One region of the Streptomyces sp. NPDC048171 genome, then DNA from elsewhere that is predicted to be linked to it. Evidence: riboswitches for the same ligand, from Rfam matches in the RefSeq annotation. Region 1 holds a riboswitch; the other holds the start of a gene.
What was found. A riboswitch is a leader RNA that binds a small molecule or an ion and turns the genes downstream of it on or off. The one in region 1 is predicted to bind thiamine pyrophosphate.
Positions count from the first base shown of each region.

Region 2: linked by a shared signal. The riboswitch ahead of thiO (glycine oxidase ThiO) and the one ahead of thiC (phosphomethylpyrimidine synthase ThiC) in region 1 are both predicted to bind thiamine pyrophosphate.

Region 1 covers NZ_JBIDAU010000005.1:125,552-141,233, forward strand. Annotated here, with positions in the region: gene cydD (thiol reductant ABC exporter subunit CydD) at 1-50, opposite strand, end outside; gene cydB (cytochrome d ubiquinol oxidase subunit II) at 73-1,077, opposite strand; gene ACGF3J_RS15160 (cytochrome ubiquinol oxidase subunit I) at 1,098-2,603, opposite strand; gene ACGF3J_RS15165 (cyclophilin-like fold protein) at 2,814-3,188, shown strand; gene hisC (histidinol-phosphate transaminase) at 3,259-4,338, opposite strand; gene ACGF3J_RS15175 (LacI family DNA-binding transcriptional regulator) at 4,740-5,852, shown strand; gene sppA (Ser/Thr/Tyr protein phosphatase SppA) at 6,162-7,268, shown strand; gene ACGF3J_RS15185 (hypothetical protein) at 7,451-8,320, shown strand; gene ACGF3J_RS15190 (VWA domain-containing protein) at 8,345-9,763, opposite strand; gene thiC (phosphomethylpyrimidine synthase ThiC) at 9,866-11,659, opposite strand; TPP riboswitch at 11,652-11,841, opposite strand; gene ACGF3J_RS15200 (YibE/F family protein) at 11,913-13,403, shown strand; gene ACGF3J_RS15205 (SsgA family sporulation/cell division regulator) at 13,453-13,890, opposite strand; gene ACGF3J_RS15210 (IclR family transcriptional regulator C-terminal domain-containing protein) at 13,989-14,714, opposite strand; gene ACGF3J_RS15215 (DUF5326 family protein) at 15,040-15,252, opposite strand; gene ACGF3J_RS15220 (cupin domain-containing protein) at 15,428-15,682, opposite strand, start outside.
Region 2 covers NZ_JBIDAU010000010.1:49,723-54,042, reverse strand. Annotated here, with positions in the region: gene ACGF3J_RS27305 (FAD-dependent oxidoreductase) at 21-1,292, opposite strand; gene ACGF3J_RS27300 (hypothetical protein) at 1,325-1,675, opposite strand; TPP riboswitch at 1,728-1,839, shown strand; gene thiO (glycine oxidase ThiO) at 1,837-3,051, shown strand; gene thiS (sulfur carrier protein ThiS) at 3,048-3,248, shown strand; gene ACGF3J_RS27285 (thiazole synthase) at 3,252-4,049, shown strand; gene pknB (Stk1 family PASTA domain-containing Ser/Thr kinase) at 4,272-4,320, shown strand, end outside.

The DNA.
Region 1 (15,682 bases):
AGCCGGGTGGCGCGGGCGTACCGCAGAAGGCGTGGATCGATGGGTTTCACGTGAAACAGACCTCCCCGGCACTCAGTGCTTGGCGTCGGCGAGGTGCTGGGTGCCGATGCGCTTGCGGAACACCCAGTACGTCCAGCCCTGGTAGAGCAGGACGACCGGTGTGGCGATCACGGCCAGCCAGGTCATGATCTTCAGCGTGTAGGCGCTCGAGGACGCGTTGGTGACGGTGAGGCTCCAGTCCGGGTTGAGCGTGGACGGCATGACATTCGGGAAGAGCGTCAGGAAGAGCATCGCCACGGCGGCGACGATGGTGCCGCCGGAGAGCGCGAACGACCAGCCCTCACGCCCGGCCTGGTTCGCCACCAGGGCCGCGACCAGAGCGGCGACGGCCACCACGAGGGCGACCAGGCTCTTGCCGTTCCCGCTGTGGGTCTGCGTCCAGACCAGGAAGACCAGGGCCAGCACGGCCGTGACCAGCCCGACCCGCAGCGCCAGGACCCGTGCGCGCTCTCGGATCTCACCGACGGTCTTGAGGGCGGTGAACACCGTTCCGTGGAAGGTGAACAGGGTCAGCGTGACCAGTCCGCCCAGCAGCGCGTACGGGTTGAGCAGCTCCCAGACGGTGCCGACGTACTCCAGGTCCCGGTCGATCTTCACGCCGTGGACGATGTTGCCGAAGGCCACGCCCCACAGGAACGCCGGGATCAGCGAGGTCCAGAAGATCGCGGTCTCCCAGTTGCGCTGCCAGCTCTCCTCGGGGCGCTTCACCCGGTACTCGAAGGCGACACCCCGGACGATCAGGCAGACCAGGATGACCAGCAGCGGCAGGTAGAAGCCGGAGAAGAGCGTGGCGTACCACTCGGGAAAGGCGGCGAAGGTGGCGCCGCCGGCCGTCAGCAGCCACACCTCGTTGCCGTCCCACACGGGGCCGATGGTGTTGATCAGCACCCGCTTCTCGGGCCGGTTCCGGGCGAGCAGCTTGGTGAGCACGCCGACCCCGAAGTCGAAGCCCTCCAGGAAGAAGTAGCCGGTCCACAGGACGGCGATCAGTACGAACCAGACGTCGTGCAGTTCCATGACTGTGCAGCTCCCTCGGCCTAGTACGAGAAGGCCATCGGCTTGTCGGCGTCACGGAGGTCGCCGCCGATCTTCTTGGGCGGGTTGAGGTCGGCCTCGGACAGCTCGGGCGGGCCGGCCTTGACGTACTTCACCAGCAGCTTGACCTCGATCACGGCCAGGACGGCGTAGAGCAGGGTGAAGACGGTCATCGAGGTGATGACCTCGGCCGTCGAGACACCGGGGGAGACCGCGTCCCGGGTCTGCATCACGCCGTAGACCACCCAGGGCTGGCGGCCCATCTCGGTGAAGATCCAGCCCCACGAGTTGGCGATCAGCGGGAAGGCCATCGTCCATACCGCCAGCAGCCAGTACCACCGGGTGAGCCTCGCCCCGAGCGGCTTCCTCAGCAGGACCAGATGCGGCACTTCGTCCTCGCCGGTGCGCAGCGGGGCCGGCAGCAGGAACCTCTTACGGGTCAGCCACAGGCCCAGCAGGCCGAGGGAGAAGGACGCCATGCCGAAGCCGATCATCCACCGGAAGCCCCAGTAGGCGACGGGGACGATGGGCTTGTAGTCACCGGGGCCGTACTTCTCCTGGAGGGCCTTGTTGGTGTCGTTGATGCCGGGCACGTAGGACTCGAAGTCGCTGTGCGCCAGGAAGGACAGCAGTCCGGGGATCTCCAGGGCGACCTTGTTGTGCCCCTTGTCGACGTCCCCGTAGGCGAACACCGAGAAGGGCGCCGGCTTCTCGCCGTCCCACAGGGCCTCGGCGGCGGCCATCTTCATCGGCTGCTGCTCGTACATGACCTTGCCGAGGGTGTCGCCGCTGACCGCGGTGAGCACGCCGCCGACCGCCAGGGTGACCAGGCCGAGCCGCAGCGAGGTCCGCATCACCGGGATGTGCTTCTTGCGCATCAGGTGGAAGGCGGCGATGCCGACCATGAAGGCACCGCCCGTCAGGAAGGCCGCCGAGAAGCTGTGGAAGACCTGGTTGAGGGTGGTGTTCTGGGTGAGGACCTGCCAGAAGTCGGTGAGTTCGGCGCGGCCCTTCTCCTCGTTGATCCGGTAGCCGACGGGGTGCTGCATCCAGGAGTTGGCCGCGAGGATGAAGTACGCCGACAGCAGGGTGCCGATCGAGACCATCCAGATGCAGGCCAGGTGGATCTTCTTGGGCAGCTTGTCCCACCCGAAGATCCACAGGCCGATGAAGGTGGACTCGAAGAAGAAGGCGATCAGCGCCTCGAAGGCGAGCGGGGCGCCGAAGACGTCACCGACGAAGCGCGAGTAGTCGGACCAGTTCATGCCGAACTGGAACTCCTGCACGATGCCGGTGACGACACCCATGGCGATGTTGATCAGGAAGAGCTTGCCCCAGAACTTGGTCGCCCTGAGGTACTTCTCCTTCTCCGTGCGGACCCATGCGGTCTGCAGCCCGGCCGTCAGGGCGGCCAGTGAGATCGTCAGCGGGACGAACAGGAAGTGGTAGACGGTCGTGATGCCGAACTGCCACCGCGCCAGGGTCTCCGGCGCCAGAGCCATGTCCACGTCGTCACTCTCCTTACCTCGCCACATCGCCGTGGTCAGCGGCGTTTTGAACGTGTTTGCCACACCCAACGCGGGCGTTACCGGGACACGCTTGTGAACGCGTTCACATTCACAAGCAATTATGACCTACTGCTTTTCGGCATCGGAAGGGGGGTCCCCTGTGACGTCAACCCCTTGGCAGGGGCTTCAACATATTGTTGAATCCGCCGCATGCAGATTCGGATCTCATGGCCGGCGGGACACCTCACCGCGGCACTCGACGACACACCCACCACGCAGGCGCTTCTCAAGGCCCTGCCGCTCACCGCCTCCGCCCACACCTGGGGCGAGGAGGTGTACTTCGACACAGGTGTGTCGGTTTCACGTGAAACGGACGCCCGGGAGGTCGTCGAGCCGGGCACGGTCGCCTTCTGGACCGACGGGGACGCCCTGGCCCTCCCCTACGGACCGACGCCGATCTCGCGAGGCGACGAGTGCCGCCTCGCGAGTCCGTGCAATGTCATGGGCCGTCTCGACGGAGATCCGCGCCTGCTGGCGACGGTGCGCGACGGCGACCCGGTACGCGTCGAGCGCGTCGACACCTGACGGTCGTGTCCCGGTCCGCCGCCTGACAGGGGCGCCCCGGCCCGCCGCCTGACCTGCGGCTCCCTCCGGCCTACAGCTCCTTGCGGAACGCTTCCGACACCTTCAGGAAGATGTCGTTCGCCTCGCTCTCTCCGACCGTGACCCGCACACCCTCGCCCGGGAACGGTCGGACGACCGCGCCGGCCTGCTCGCACGCGCTCGCGAAGGCGACCGTGCTCTCCCCCAGCCGCAGCCACACGAAGTTGGCCTGGGTCTCCGGCACCGTCCAGCCCTGTGAGCGCAGCCCGTCGACCACGCGCGTGCGCTCGCACACCAGCGACCCGACCCGTCCGATCAGCTCGTCCTCGGCCCGTAGCGAGGCGATCGCCGCCTCCTGCGCGATCTGGCTGACCCCGAAGGGCACCGCCGTCTTGCGCAGCGCCGCCGCCACCGGCTCGTGCGCGATCGCGAAACCGACCCGCAGCCCCGCGAGGCCGTACGCCTTGGAGAAGGTGCGCAGGACGCAGACGTTGGGCCGCTTCCGGTAGATCTCGACGCCGTCCGGCACCTCGGGGTCGCGGATGAACTCGCGGTACGCCTCGTCCAGGACCACCAGCACATCGCTCGGCGCCCGGTCGAGGAAGCGCTCCAGCTCGGCCCGCCGGACCACCGTGCCGGTCGGGTTGTTGGGGTTGCAGACGAAGATCAGCCGGGTCCGGTCGGTGATCGCGTCCGCCATCGCGTCCAGGTCGTGCACGTCGCCCGGGGTCAGCGGGACCTTCACGGACGTCGCGCCGCTGATCTGGGTGATGATCGGGTACGCCTCGAAGGATCGCCAGGCGTAGATCACCTCGTCGCCCGGGCCCGAGGTCGCCTGGATCAGCTGCTGCGCCACGCCGACGGACCCGGTGCCGGTGGCCAGGTGGGTGAGGGGCACGCCGAAGCGGTCCGACAGCTCGCTCATCAGGGACGTACAGGCCATGTCCGGGTACCGGTTGAAGGACGCGGCGGCGGCCGTCACCGACTCCATGACACCCGGCAGGGGCGGATAGGGGTTCTCGTTGGAGGACAGCTTGTAGGCCACCGGGCCGTCGGCCGCGGCGGGCTTGCCCGGCTTGTAGGTGGGAATTCCCTCCAGCTCGGCGCGCAGCTTGGGGCTCGTCTCGCTCACCGCAGTCCTCCTCGTGACCACCACCGGCATCGAATACTTCTCACCTTATGAGGATTCGCCGCCGCTGCGTATAGGTGAGGCCAGACCTCCTCCGTCACACTGGCAACAGGGGCATCAGGGCACGAAGGCGCACGTTTCGGGGGGCGCGCCACACATATATCTACGCGCCGGTGGCTTGCGCCGTGGCGCGCATCCCCCGTGCAGGTGAGTTGAGACCTCTTCGCAACATCCGCCCCATGGCAGGCCCTCAGTGGTCGGCACACCAGGTACTGGCATGACCGGGTCCAACTAGCTTGCTTTCCAAGGCTGTTCCGCGTTAATGATCATGCAGAAACGTGACTGTCAACGCGTGCATATGCGTCCGCCCTACCCCACCCCATGAGCCCTACTATCGGCTCGCCATGACAGCAGCAGGGAAGCACCAGGTGAGCCGCGCGGAAACCTCACGTCGAGGCAGCCGGCCGGGCCGGGCGGGCATCAGGGACGTGGCCGCCGCCGCCGGAGTATCCATCACTACCGTCTCCGACGCACTCAACGGCAAGGGCAGACTCCCGGATGCCACCCGGCGCCATGTGCGCGAGGTCGCCGACCGTCTGGGCTACCGGCCCTCGGCCGCCGCCCGCACGCTCCGCACCGGAAAGTCCGGACTCATCGGCCTGACCGTGACGACGTACGGGGATGAACCTTTCACCTTCACCGAGTTCGCGTACTTCGCGGAGATGGCGCGCGCCGCCACCTCCGCCGCGCTCGCCCGCGGCTACGCCCTCGTGATCCTCCCCGCGACCTCCCGCCACGACGTGTGGTCCAACGTCGCACTCGACGGGACGGTCGTCATCGACCCCTCGGACCACGACCCGGTCGTCACCGAGCTGGTCCGCCAGGGCTTACCAGTCGTCTCCGACGGCCGCCCGGCCGGCACGCTCCCCGTCACGGCGTGGGTGGACAACGACCACGAGGCGGCCGTCCTCGGCATCCTCGACCACCTCGCCGACGCCGGCGCCCGCAGGATCGGCCTGCTCACCGGCACCACGACGGACACGTACACCCATCTGTCCACCACCGCCTACCTGCGCTGGTGCGAGCGCGTCGGGCAGGACCCGGTCTACGAGGCCTACCCCGCCCACGACCCGTGCGCCGGCGCGGTCGCCGCCGACCGGCTGCTGGCCCGCCCCGACCGGCCCGACGCGGTCTACGGCCTGTTCGACCCGAACGGGACCGACCTCCTCGCCGCCGCCCGCCGCTACGGACTGCGCGTCCCCGAGGACCTGCTGCTGGTCTGCTGCAGCGAGTCCACCGTGTACGCCAGCACCGAGCCGCCCATCACCACCCTCTCGCTCAAACCCCGCCGCATCGGTACGGCCGTGATCCAGGTGCTGATCGACGCGATCGAGGGGCTGCACTCGGACCAGCCGGTCGAGCAGGTCATACCGACCGAACTGATCGTGCGCACGTCCTCGCAGCGCCGCCCGCCCCGGACGACGGTCAGCCCGCCGCGATCACCGGAGAGCGACTAGGAGCGCGCCGGTCCACGCGCTCGGCGCGTGCGGCGGCGCGCCCCGGTCCGAAACGGGGCGCAAAGGGGCGGCGCACGGGGCGCGCGAAAGGCGGCGAACGCCACACCCGGCACGCCCGCACCACGGCCGGACGGCATTCACGGACGGGCGAAGACCGGCCCAATCGGGGCGAAAGCCGCGGTGAACCGGAGTCCTGTTCTGATTCACCACCCCTGGGTCATCACACAGCGCGATCCGCATTCCTATGATGGGCCCACACACCGCGGGCCGCTGCGACCAGGCAGTCCGAAGCGGTGCAGATGCGGCGCGATGGTGGAGGGGTCAATGACTCAGGGGGCCGGTCAGGGACCCGAGGTGGAGCGGACCGCGACGGTGCGCGACTTCCGGGTGCCCGCTTACGTCCACGAGACCGCTCCGTATGCCGGCCCCGGCACACAGGCGGGCGAGTCCGCGCCGCCCTCCGAGGAGGGGTCCGAGGAGCCCTACCCGGAGGGGTACACGCCCACGCAGCGGGATCTGCCCGTCATCCGCCGGGGTGACACGGTTCAGGTGCCCGTCGACCCCGAGCCGATCCAGGTGGGGCAGCCCGTCACCGGTCAGGGGCCGCTGTTCGTCGTGGGCGACGTGCACGGCTACCTCGACGAGCTGCTCGCCGCGCTGCGCGAGAAGGGCCTCGTCGACGCCGACGGCCAGTGGTGCGCGGGCACCTCACGTCTGTGGTTCCTCGGCGACTTCACGGACCGCGGCCCGGACGGCATCGGCGTCATCGACCTGGTGATGCGGCTGTCCGCCGAGGCCGCCGCGGCCGGCGGCTACTGCAAGGCGCTGATGGGCAACCACGAGCTGCTGCTGCTCGGCGCCAAGCGGTTCGGCGACACGCCGGTCAACTCCGGTGCCGGCACCGCCACCTTCCAGGCGGCCTGGCTGCTGAACGGTGGCCAGAAGACCGACATGGACCGCCTCCAGGACCACCACCTGCAGTGGATGGCCCGCCTCGACGCCCTCGAAGAGGTCGACGACCACCTCCTGGTCCACTCCGACACCACCACCTACCTCGACTACGGCCGCTCCATCGAAGAGGTCAACGACACCGTCCGCGAGACCCTCACCCGTAACGACGCGGAAGAGGTCTGGGACCTGTTCCGCAAGTTCACCAAGCGCTTCTCCTTCCGCGACGAGGGCGGCGCCGAGGCCGTGCGCTCACTGCTGGATACGTACGGCGGCACCCGGATCGTTCACGGACACAGCCCCATCCCCTACCTGCTGGGCGAGGTCGGCTCCGAGGACGGCGAGGACGACACCCGTACGGCGGTCGAGGGACCCCACGTCTACGCGGACGGGCTGGCCATCGCGATGGACGGCGGCGTGACCATGGCCGGAAAGCTGCTGGTCCAGCAACTTCCGCTGGACGTCTGACCGTTCAGCGGACGAGCGTTTCGACGGCGGGACCCGTACGGGACGGCACCCAATTTCTGGAAACCCCCTGTCACCCTCCACCGTCACCGCTCTACCATCGGCTTATCCGTAGCAGGCTCCCCTCCGTTTCTGCCCGACGGCTCGTTGGCATGCGAGCCCCAAGCCCTACGGAGCATCGGGGGATGCACATGAACAGCGTTCCGCAGCACCTGTCCAACGAGGACCGCCAAGAGTACGAGCGGATCCTCGACGAGGCGCTGCGCTCCGCACCACACCGCCCGGAACTGGCCGCTGTCGGACAGCGGCTCAACTCCGAACAACTGCGCACCATGGCACTCAACGCGACCGCCCTCATCACGGCGGCGGCCACCACCGAGTACCAGCACTACGTGAAGGCCCGCGAGGAACTGCGCCACCCCGCGCCGTCCGCCACGGCGCCCGCCACGCGCGAGTCCGGCTCCGAGGAGCAGGGCAGCAACGCGGTGGGACTCGCCGCCACCATGGGGGAGGTGGCCGAGGCGACCGGTGCGGGGGCCGTCGCCGTCGTCGCCGTCCTGGCACCCGTCCTGGCCGGCACCGCCGCGGCGATCTTCCTGCTCGTCGGCTACATCCTGAAGATGCTGGATCCGGAGCAGGCCTTCGCGCAGACCATGCTCACCACGGGTTGGATGTTCGGCGCCGTGACCGCGGTGGCGATCCTCGTCGCCGCGGTGGGACTGCTGATCACCGCGCTGCGCAACCGGCCGTCCGCCGAGTCCGGCTCCTACGGCGTACTCGACGAGGAAGTGGCCCGGGCCAGGGACGCCTGGCACGACGCCCTGCTGGAACGCGGCATCCTGCCCTTCCTGCAGGAGGCGCTCGGCAACCCGGGCACGGCGGCACTGCACCGCACGGGACCCAAGGCCCCGAGCAGCCGCATGCCGCACCTCGGATACGGCCGGCCCGGGTTCACCAGTCCCGACGGCGGCCCCGAGACCGGTCACCGTCCGAGCTACTCCAGCCCGGACTACAGCAGCCCCGACTTCGGGGGTCCGGAACACCGGCCCGAGTAGCCACCGGTCCGGGCGGGCGGCGCGTCAGAGGATGCCCGCCCGGCCGGCGGCTGTGATCCAGGACGGAAACTCGGACAGCAGGCGGTCGTAGAGCTCCGGGTCCGGCACGGTGGCGATGTCGTCCACGGCGAAGAAGCCGACGTTGTCGACGCAGCGGCCCGTCAGGGTGTCGAAACGCTCCAGCACGCCGTACTTGGCCCGGCCGAGCCCCACGAACTGCCAGAAGACCGGCTCCTCCACCGCCTCTCGCAGCTCCCGCTCGATCTCGGCGTCGCGGTAGACACCGCCGTCGGAGAAGAACAGGACCAGGGTCGGAACCGTTGCCGGATTCTCCCGGACGAAGGCACGGACCTGGGCGATCACCTTCTGCTCCTCGTTCTGGATCCCGACCGCCCGCATGTCGACCTGCCGGGGGTCCAGGCCCTTCTTCCGGCCGCGGCGGAAGAGGCTGATCTCCCCCACGCGTACGTGCAGCCGCAGCCACTCGGGCAGTTCGCCCAGGCGCAGGTCGGGAAGGCGCGCCGGGTTCGAGGCGAAGGTCCATGCCTGCATCTCGCCGTCGTCGTCCAACTGCGCGGCGACGGCGGCCATCCGCTCCACGACGTCCGCCACGACGCCCTTGGAGTAGAGGAACGACATGGAACCGGAGGCGTCCAGTACGAGGATGACGCGCGCGGTGACGTTGTCCGCGCCGTGCTTGCGCAGGCTGACGGCGACCTGCTCCTTGCGGAGGGACAGCCGCTTGCGCATGTCCACGGGCAGCTGCTCCTCGCCCTTGGTGAGGCGGCTCCGCCCCGCGGATGCGGTCACCGGTGGGGACAGGGGCTGAGGGGGCGGCGTCGGCGTCGGCGTCGGCGTCGGCGTCGGCGTCGGCGTCGGCGTCGGCGTCGGGGGAGTGTCGTCGTCCACGGTGATGCCGAAGTCGGTGGCGAGCCCCGCGAGTCCGGCGGCGTATCCCTGCCCGACCGCGCGGAACTTCCACTTCCCCTGCCGCCGGTACAGCTCGCCGCCGACCAGGGCGGTCTCCGTCCCGGCGGTCATGTCGAACCGGGCCAGCTCGGTGCCGGAAGCGGCGTCCAGCAACCGCATCGACAGCCCCGGTACCCGGCCGAACGTCCCGCCGTCCGCCGAGGCGCACAGCACGATGCGTTCGACGGCCGGCTCCACCGAGACCAGGTCCACCTCGACCGAGTCGGTGGTGACACCCGCGGGCGCGCCGGATCCGCCCCGCTTGCCCAGGTGCCCCACCGCGCCGGACGCGTGCCGGGGCTGGTTGTAGAAGACGAAGTCACCGTCGTCCCGCACCCGTCCGGCCGAGGTGAGCAGCAGCGCGGAGGCGTCGATCTCGGGAACCCCGGGCCCTGCGGCCCAGGCGAGTTCGATCCGCACCGCGGGGGAGTCGACGGCGAGGTTGGCGCCCTTGCTCAGGGAGGTGGCTGTCATGCCCCCAGTCTGCCGAGACGGACCCCTCGGCGGGGAGAGGACGGACCCACGGTCTGCCCCCTCCCCACCGCACTACGCGGCACGGAGCGGCATGCGGGGACGTCAGTCCGCGATCGGCAGATACACGCGATTGCCGGCGGCCGCGAACTCCTTCGACTTCTGGACCATGCCCTCCTCGATCTCGGCCTGGCTCCCTCCGTGCTCGCGTCGGATGTCGTGCGAGATCTTCATGGAGCAGAACTTCGGCCCGCACATCGAGCAGAAGTGGGCCGTCTTGGCGGGCTCGGCCGGCAGGGTCTCGTCGTGGAACTCCCGTGCCGTGTCCGGGTCGAGGGCCAGGTTGAACTGGTCCTCCCACCGGAACTCGAAACGCGCGTCGGACAGCGCGTCGTCCCACTCCTGCGCACCTGGGTGACCCTTGGCGAGGTCGGCGGCATGGGCGGCGATCTTGTAGGTGATGACGCCGGTCTTGACGTCGTCACGGTTGGGCAGGCCCAGGTGCTCCTTGGGCGTGACGTAGCAGAGCATTGCCGTGCCCCACCAGGCGATCATCGCGGCACCGATGCCGGAGGTGATGTGGTCGTACGCCGGCGCGACGTCCGTGGTCAGCGGGCCGAGCGTATAGAACGGAGCTTCATCGCAGATCTCCTGCTGAAGGTCGATGTTGTCCTTGATCTTGTGCATCGGGACGTGTCCCGGGCCCTCGATCATGGTCTGAACGTTCAAACGCTTGGCGGTCCGGTTGAGTTCCCCGAGGGTGCGCAACTCGGCGAACTGCGCCTCGTCGTTGGCGTCCGCGATGGAGCCCGGCCGCAGTCCGTCGCCGAGGGAGTACGTGACGTCGTACGCGGCGAGGATCTCGCAGAGTTCCTCGAAGTTCTCGTACAGGAACGACTCCCGGTGGTGCGCCAGGCACCACGCCGCCATGATCGAGCCGCCGCGCGAGACGATGCCGGTCTTGCGGTTGGCGGTCAGCGGCACGTACGCCAGGCGAACGCCCGCGTGGACCGTCATGTAGTCCACGCCCTGCTCGGCCTGTTCGATCACGGTGTCCTTGTAGACCTCCCAGGTCAGCTCCTCGGCCCGGCCGTCGACCTTCTCCAGGGCTTGGTAGAGCGGCACGGTCCCGATGGGGACGGGGGAGTTGCGCAGAACCCACTCGCGGGTGGTGTGGATGTTGCGGCCGGTGGAGAGGTCCATGACCGTGTCGGCGCCCCACCGGGTCGCCCAGGTCATCTTGTCGACCTCCTCCTCGATGGAGGATGTCACCGCCGAGTTGCCGATGTTGGCGTTGACCTTCACCAGGAACCGCTTACCGATGATCATCGGCTCGATCTCGGGGTGGTTGACGTTGGCCGGCAGTACGGCACGGCCTGCCGCGATCTCCTCGCGGACGACCTCCGGCGCGACGTTCTCCCGGACGGCCACGTACTCCATCTCGGGCGTGATCTCGCCCCGGCGGGCATACGCGAGCTGTGTCACCGCGGTGCCGCCCCGGCCCCGGCGGGGCTGGCGCGGCCTTCCGGGGAAGACGGCGTCGAGGTTGCGCAGCCCGCCGCGCGGCGAGGTGTGCTTGATGCCGTCGTCCTCGGGACGGACGGGACGGCCCGCGTACTCCTCGGTGTCACCGCGGGCGATGATCCAGTTCTCCCGAAGCGGCGCCAGTCCCCTGCGGACGTCGGTGTCGACGAGCGGATCGGTGTACGGGCCGGAGGTGTCGTACAGCGTGACCGACTGTCCGTTGGTGAGGTGCACCTGACGGACCGGCACCCGCAGATCGGGGCGCGAGCCCTCGACGTACGCCTTGTGCCAGCCGATGGACTTCCCGGCCTCCGCGGTCTCCTCCTGGGAGGAGTTCTGCGTGGAGGCAGGCGTGCGTGCGTCCTTGATGGTCATGAGACCTACTCCCTACGCCGGCATTACCCGGTAACAGGTTCGGCGGTCGACGCAGCGGATTCCGTCCGCCGATGCTTCGTGGGATACATCACTCGACTTCGGTGATGTTTCCCGTGAAACATCGCTGGGACGGAGGTCAGCGCCCTCTCAGCCCGGTGCTCCGAGCTCCCGCGTGTACAAAGGTGGCTCCACGCTAACGCCCATTCGGGCGCGGTGAACAGAGGGCCCCCCTTGTTCTTGCGATGATCGGTCGGTGACCACACCGCAGCATCCCCCCTTTCCGCCGCACGATCCCCGCCGCGGACCGCACGCCGATGAGGGCGTCGACCGTGGAGCCGCCGACCACGGACGCGGTCCCGGTGGCGGCGGCCACGGGCACGGAGCGGGCGGGGGCCACGGGCACGGAGCGGGCGGGGGTCACGGGCACGGGGAGGGAGGAGGCCACGGGCACTCTCACAGTCATGGTCCCGCGGCACCCGTCTCCCGGCATCTGCGGAAGGTCATCGCCGCGATCCTGATCCCGTTCGCCGCGGCAGTCCTGGTCGGGCTCGCCGTCCTGTGGCCGGGCGGCGCGCCGGCGCACGAGCGCACCGGCGTCGGCTTCGACCGCCAGACGCAGCAGGCCACCGTGACCAAGGTGGTGGAACTGAGCTGCCAGTCCGTCAACGCCTCGGGCTCCACCCCCACCGGCGACACCTCCACCGCCGAGGGCTCCTCCGCGTTGCAGCAGGCGAACGGCGAGTGCAAGCGGGCGACGATCCGCGTGGACAGCGGCAAGGACAAGGGCCGCACGTTCGAGGAGGTCGTGCAGCCGGACCAGTCGCGGCAGTTGCACGAGGGCCAGGAGGTCGTGGTCGCCTACGAGCCCTCCGCACCGCGGGACCTGCAGTACTCGGTGACCGACATCAACCGCCGGCTCCCCCTCACCCTGCTCGCCGGCATCTTCGCGCTGGCCGTGGTGGTCGTCGGAAGGCTGCGGGGCCTGATGGCGCTGATCTCCCTGGCCATCAGTTTCCTGCTGCTGAACTTCTTCATCCTCCCCGCGATCCTCCAGGGTTCGAACCCGCTGCTCGTCGCGGTGATCGGGTCCAGCGCCATCATGCTGATCGCGCTGTATCTGTGTCATGGCCTCTCCGCACGCACGTCCGTGGCGGTGCTCGGCACGCTGATCTCCCTGTTGCTGATCGGCGTTCTCGGGTCGCTGTTCATCGGCTGGGCGGCGCTGACCGGGAACACGGACGACAACACCGGCCTCATCCACGGCCTGTATCCGTCGATCGACATGAGCGGTCTGCTGCTCGCCGGCGTCATCATCGGTTCGCTCGGTGTCCTCGACGACGTGACGGTCACCCAGACGTCAGCGGTCTGGGAACTGCACGAGGCCAACCCGACGATGGGCTGGCGCGGGCTGTACCGCGCGGGCATCCGCATCGGCCGCGACCACATCGCCTCGGTCGTCAACACGCTCGTGCTCGCCTACGCGGGCGCCGCGCTGCCCCTGCTCCTGCTGTTCTCGATCGCGCAGAGCGGGGTGGGGACGGTCGCCAACAGTGAGTTGGTCGCCGAGGAGATCGTGCGCACGTTGGTCGGCTCGATCGGCCTGGTGGCGTCCGTGCCGGTCACCACGGCCCTCGCCGCGCTTGTCGTCTCGGCCGACCGGACGGCCGAGCGGTCCGCCGGGGCGACGCCGGGCGGGGACACGGCCCCCGTACGCGGCGGACGCGGCCGTCGCCGCAAGCGCTGACGCGCCCGAGGGCGAAGCATTACGCCCGCTCCGCGCCTGCCGTAACGGTTCAGCCCGCGCTCTGCTCCTCCGCCAGGATGCGGTCCAGCGCCTCGTCGAGGTGGGTGTCGAAGTCCGCGAGCGCGCCCTCCTGACCCAGGGGCACCAGCTTGTCGGTGCGGTCGAGGAACGCCACCAGGGGCGCCGCCGAGGAACGGAACAGTGCCTGGTCGGCGCCGACCTGGAGGCGGATCAGCACCTCGGCCAGCGGCTCCGGCTCGACCGGTGCGATGCGCACGTCCCCGTCACCGCACGGCCGGCCCACACCGTCGACCAGTAGCTCCCGGCCGAAGGCCCAGGTCACCGGGGCGTCCCCGGGAAGGTGGAAGGTCAACCGCACGGCATAGGGATCACAGGTCGCGTAGCGCAGCTCCACCGGGATGCGGAACGAGAGCTCCTCGGACACGAGAAAGCTCATCATGACCTCTGCCTGTACGGACTCGCCCATCGCACACCCGTCATTCGCCGTCGACTGTCCGGGAATCAAACCTCTAACACTGATGGCATCTTGCTCAACGTACACACCAGATCACAAGGAGTGAGTTTTCAGATACTGATAGAGATCGCGAGTGACCCCAGGAGCCGACCCACTTCGTCCTGCAGCCGCTCGGCGGCCGACAGCAGCCGGTCGGCCTGGTGAAGGGGCAGGGAGACGGCCATCGTGGCCACCGTGGTGCCGACGGTGATGGGGATCGCGGCGCACACCGTCCCCAGGGCGTACGCCTGGCGTTCGGTCACCGGAGACGTCCGCCGGATGCGTTCCAGGCGTCTCAGCAGGGCATTGCCATCACGGACCGTGTACGGCGTGAGCGACTGCACCGAGTAGCGGTTCAGGTGGTCCCGACGGGCGTCCTCGTCCAGTTGCGACAGCAGACACTGCCCGAGGGCGTGCGCGTGCCCGGTCTCGCGGAAGTCCGCCCACTCCTCGACGGCCGGGTTGCCCGGGGTGTCGGAGACGCACATGACCTCGATCTCGCCGTCGCGGTACATGGCGTAGTACACGGGGGCGCCGATCGCGTCGCGCACCTGCGCGAGCGCGTCGACCACGGTGCTGCGACGTTTCTGCGCGGCCCCGCTGCTGCCCAGCCGCTCGGCGGCGTCGCCGAGGAAGAACAGCCCCTTCTCCCGGCGCAGGTAGCCCTCGTGCACCAGGGTGCGCAGCAGGTGGTAGGCGGTGGGGAGCGCCAGCCGGGTCTCCCGGGCCAGCTGCTTGGCGGGGGCTCCGTACTCGTGTTCCGCGACGCATTCCAGGAGACGCATCGCCCGCTGCACGGAGCCGATGAGCGTCGCCGTGGGCGGGTCGGCGGGCGGGGGCGGGGGTGGGGGTGGGGGTGGGGGCGTCGAGTAGGGCTGCACGGGCAGGGCATGCAGCGGTGCGAATGCGGTGTCAGCCGTGGCCAAGGTTCACTCCCGGGAACGCGAGGAGGCCGTCCGTGCGGGGAACACGGGTGGGGGTGGGCGCCGTTCGCGAGGTCGCCCCCGCGTGGAGTTCCGGACTCTAATCGCCGGTCACCGCCCACCGACGGCCCGTCCGGGAAACTTCCCTCGCCCGAGGGAACCGGTGGTTCCCGTTACCGCCACCCGTGTCCCACGGCTCTCACCAGTCGCTGCGCGAGGACGAACTCGACATGAACTTGCGCACGACGTAGATCAGTCCACCGACGAGCGCGACGAAGACCAGCAGCTTGAACAGCAGTCCGATCACGAACCCGACCACGCTGGCGATGAGCCCGCCGAACACGACCAGGGCGATGACCGGCACCGCGATCCACTTCACCCACCACGGCAGTCCCGTGAAGATCTCTCGCATGGCCCTCGTCCTTACCTTCCACCCTTTCGAGGACCGGGCCCTGTGTGGGCCCGGTCTCCCGCTGGGAATGCTCTGATGTCCTGCACCCGATGCTAGGGCCGCGAAGGTCCCCGCAGGGCGCACGCATCCCTTGTCTCCCCCTGACCGTTCCCCTAGGGAACCCCGGGGTGGGACGTCAGCTCTCCGGCGGAGAGAACACCACGAGAACCCGCAGATCCTCGCTGATGTGGTGGAACTTGTGGGCGACCCCGGCCGGGACGTAGACCACACTGCCGCGGGCGACCTGGGTGGTCTCCATGCCCACGGTGATCGCCGCCCGCCCGCTCACCACGAAGTACACCTCGTCCTGCGCGTGCGGGTTCTGTGGATCGGACGTGCCCGCGTCGAGGGCGTACAAGCCGACCGACATGTTCCGCTCACGCAGGAACTG
Region 2 (4,320 bases), on a different contig from region 1:
CGGACCCGTCCGGACCGGTGCTACGCCGTCGCCCCCTTGAGCGGCCTCGCCGGGTCGGCCAGCAGCACCGGGTCCATCGCGGCGCCCGCCTGGATCAGCCGCTTCCCCTGCGCCAGGTCGCGGGGGCGGCCCACCGCGAGCAGGGCCACCAGCCGGTTCTCGCGCAGCCAGCACACCGTCCAGGCCGGGCCCGTGCGGTCCCCGCGCCACAGGACCGTGTCGGCCGCCGTGTGGTGACCGGCGTACTGGACGAAGCGGCCGAACTGCTCGGACCAGAAGTACGGCACCGGGTCGTACGCCGCCGGGGTCTCGTCGGCAGGGGCGCCGACGATGTCGGCGGCGACGGTGCGCGGGCCCTGAAGGGCGTTGTCCCAGTGGTGCACCAGCAGCCGCTCACCGTAGCGAGCGGAGGGGAAGGAGGCGCAGTCGCCGACCGCGTGCACGTCCGGCGCCGAGGTGCGCAGGAGGTCGTCGGCCAGGACCTCGCCGTGACCGCCGAGGGCGATCCCGGAGCCGGCGAGCCAAGCGGTGGAGGGGCGGGCGCCGATGCCGACGACGATCGCGTCGGCGGGCAGCCGGGTGCCGTCGTCGAGCAGGACCCGGAGGGGCTCGCCCGGGCCGCCGGGCTCGACGCGCTCCACGCGCGCGTGCGTGCGCAATGCGGCGCCCGCTTCGGCGTACCAGGCGGTCATCGGCGCGGCCACCTCGGCGGGCAGTGCGTCGGCGAGCGGCCGGTCGGCGGCCTCCACCACGGTCACCGCGCAGCCGGCCTCACGCGCGGCGGTGGCGAACTCGGCGCCGATCCAGCCGGCACCGACGACGACGATGTCGTGGCGGCGGGCGAGCACGGGGCGCAGCCGTTCGGCGTCGTCCAGGGTGCGCAGCAGGTGCACACCCGGCACGCCTTCGGTGCCGGGGAGCCGGGCCGGTTCGGCGCCGGTCGCGAGGACGAGGGCGTCGTACGGCACGGGGCCCTCGGAGGTGTCGAGGAGGTGCTCGCCGGGGCGGACGCCCAGGGCCTCGCAGCCGAGGCGCAGGGTGATGCCGAGCGCCTCGAAGTCGACGTCGAAGGCGGAGCCCTCGGCCGTGCCCAGCAGGACGGCCTTGGACAGCGGAGGCCGGTCGTAGGGCTGGTGGGGCTCCGCGCCGATCAGTGTCAGGGGGCCGGTGAAGCCCTGTTCCCGCAGGGCGACGGCAGTCTGCACGCCCGCCATGCCGGCACCCACCACGACCACGCGGCGCGCGTCGTCCGCCGCCGGTTCCGGTCCCCGCTCCCGCGTCTGCTCGCTCACCTGATCACCTTAGCCACCTGACAATTTGTCAGTCAGCGGTCGTGCACCGTGACCTGCTCCACAACGCTCGTGCCGCGGCCGGGGCGCGACTCCCACTGCCAGCTCTCCTCCAGGCGCACCCGGCCGTCCGGCAGCTCCAGCACGGTCGACACGCAGTGTCCCGACGCCGTGCTGCCGTCGGTCCTGAGCTGCACGTACCGGAAGTCGAGCCGGTCCCCCGCGCGGGTACCCACCAGGTGGCCGCGGACGACGTCGCCGCCCGCGTAGTCGGCCCAGATCGCGCCGTCCCGCTCGTGGTACGTGAACCGGGTGCGGGTGCCCACCTGGCCGGGCGCCTGGTCGGCGACGGGGGCGAGGACGAGACCGTCGAGTGAACGGGGCACGGGCGGAGGCTCCCTTACGAGTGCGAGGCGGTGCGGGCTAGGCTGGCCAACGTAAAGCACTCGCGGGAGCCCGGACGCACCGGGCTGAGAGGGAGGCTGGCGGCCTCCGACCGTACGAACCTGATCCGGGTCATGCCGGCGAAGGGAGGGGCTGGACGCCCATGCCGTCCTCATCACACGGCTCGTCGCACACCGTGCCGTCACCCACCGTGTCCCGTACGCCCGACGTCCTCGTGGTGGGCGGTGGCGTCATCGGTCTGGTCACCGCCTGGCGGGCCGCCCGGCGCGGGCTCGTCACGGCCGTCGTCGACCCCGAGCCCGGCGGCGGGGCGGCGCAGGTGGCGGCCGGGATGCTGGCCGCCGTCACGGAGCTGCACCACGGCGAGCAGACGCTGCTCTCGCTCAACCTCGCCTCGGCCCGCCGCTACCCGGAGTTCGCGGCCGAGCTGACCGACGCCACCGGCCATGACCTGGGTTATCGCCGCTGCGGCACCCTGGCCGTCGCGCTGGACGCCGACGACCGCGCCCACCTGCGCGAACTGCACGCCCTCCAGCAGCGCTCCGGCCTGGAGTCCGAGTGGCTCTCGGGACGTGAGTGCCGGCGCCTCGAGCCGATGCTCGCGCCGGGCGTGCGCGGGGGCCTGCGGGTGGACGGCGACCACCAGATCGACCCCCGGCGCCTCAGCCACGCGCTCGTGACCGCCTGTGAACGGGCGGGCGTGGTCTTCCACCGGGTGTGGGCCGACCGGCTCACCGTCGGGCCGGGCGAACGGGCCACCGGGGTCGTCACCGCCGACGGAACCTCGCTGGAGGCCGGTCAGGTGGTGCTGGCCGGGGGCAGCCTGAGCAGGCGCCTCGCGGGCGTGCCGGACGCCGTGCTGCCGCCGGTGCGGCCGGTGAAGGGGCAGGTGCTGCGGCTGACCATGCCGCGGACGCACGGGCCGCTGCTGAACCGCACGGTGCGCGCCGTGGTGCGCGGCAACCACGTCTACCTGGTGCCCCGGGAGAGCGGCGAGCTCGTCGTGGGAGCCACCAGCGAGGAGCTGGGCTGGGACACCACGGTGACCGCGGGCGGCGTGTACGAGCTGCTGCGCGACGCCCACGAGCTGGTCCCCGGCATCACCGAGCTGCCGCTGACGGAGACCCGCGCGGGCCTGCGACCCACCTCCCCCGACAACGCCCCGCTGCTCGGGCCGACCGGCCTCGACGGGCTGCTGCTGGCCACCGGGCACCACCGCAACGGCGTCCTGCTCACCCCCGTCACCGGCGACGCGATGGCGCACGCCCTGACCACCGGGGAGCTGCCGGACGAGGCCCGCCCCTTCACACCCCGGCGCTTCGACGCCGCCCCCGCACTCTCGGAGCAGTCCGCATGAACATCTCCGTCAACGGCGAGCCGCGCGAGGTGGCTCCGGGTACGGCCCTGGACGCCCTGGTGGGCACGCTCACCACCGCGCCGTCCGGAGTGGCCGCCGCCCTGAACGAAACCGTGGTCCCGCGCGCGCGGTGGTCCGCCACCGCCCTGGCCGACGGCGACCGCGTCGAGGTCCTCACCGCTGTGCAAGGAGGCTGAACCATGGCCGACGATCCCTTTGTCCTCGACGGCACGTCGTACGCGTCCCGTCTGATCATGGGTACCGGCGGGGCGCCCAGCCTTGACGTGCTGGAGCGCGCGCTGGTGGCCTCCGGGACGGAGCTGACCACGGTCGCGATGCGGCGCGTGAACGCGTCGGTGCACGGGTCCGTGCTGTCGGTGCTGGAGAAGCTCGGCATCCGCGTGCTGCCCAACACGGCCGGCTGCTTCACCGCCGGGGAGGCGGTGCTCACCGCCCGCCTCGCGCGCGAGGCGCTGGGCACGGACCTGGTCAAGCTGGAGGTCATCGCCGACGAGCGCACGCTGCTGCCGGACCCGATCGAGCTGCTGGAGGCCGCGGAGACGCTGGTCGACGACGGGTTCACGGTGCTGCCGTACACGAACGACGACCCCGTTCTCGCGCGGAAGCTGGAGGACGTGGGGTGTGCGGCGATCATGCCGCTCGGTTCGCCGATCGGGTCGGGGCTCGGGATCCGCAACCCGCACAACTTCGAGCTGATCGTGGAGCGCGCGGGGGTGCCGGTGATTCTGGACGCGGGGGCCGGTACGGCGTCGGACGTGGCGCTGGCGATGGAGCTGGGGTGCGCGGGTGTGATGCTGGCCTCCGCGGTCACGCGGGCGCAGGAGCCGGTGCTGATGGCTTCCGCCATGCGTGCGGGTGTCGAGGCCGGGCGGTTGGCGCGGCTTGCGGGACGGATGCCGCGGCGGCACTTCGCCGAGGCGTCCTCTCCTGCGGAGGGCCTGGCTGAGCTTGATCCGGAGCGGCCCGCCTTTCAGTGAGGCTGCGCTGCTCCGAGGGTCTTCTCCCACGCGCGCACCACCCGTTTCCAGTCGGACAAGAGGCCCGGCTCTCCCGTGGGGGTGACTCGCCGTCGGCCGCTCACCGTGCGTGGGTGGGGGCTCACCCGGTGCGTGTCACGTGCGTCACAGGTGCGCTGCAGTACCGCCCCGGCGGCGGTCGGCGAGCGCGGGGTGTCGGTCGTGGCTCGTACACTCGCCTGCGTGGACACGACCCTTCAGGACCCTCTCGTCGGGCAGGTGCTCGACGGCC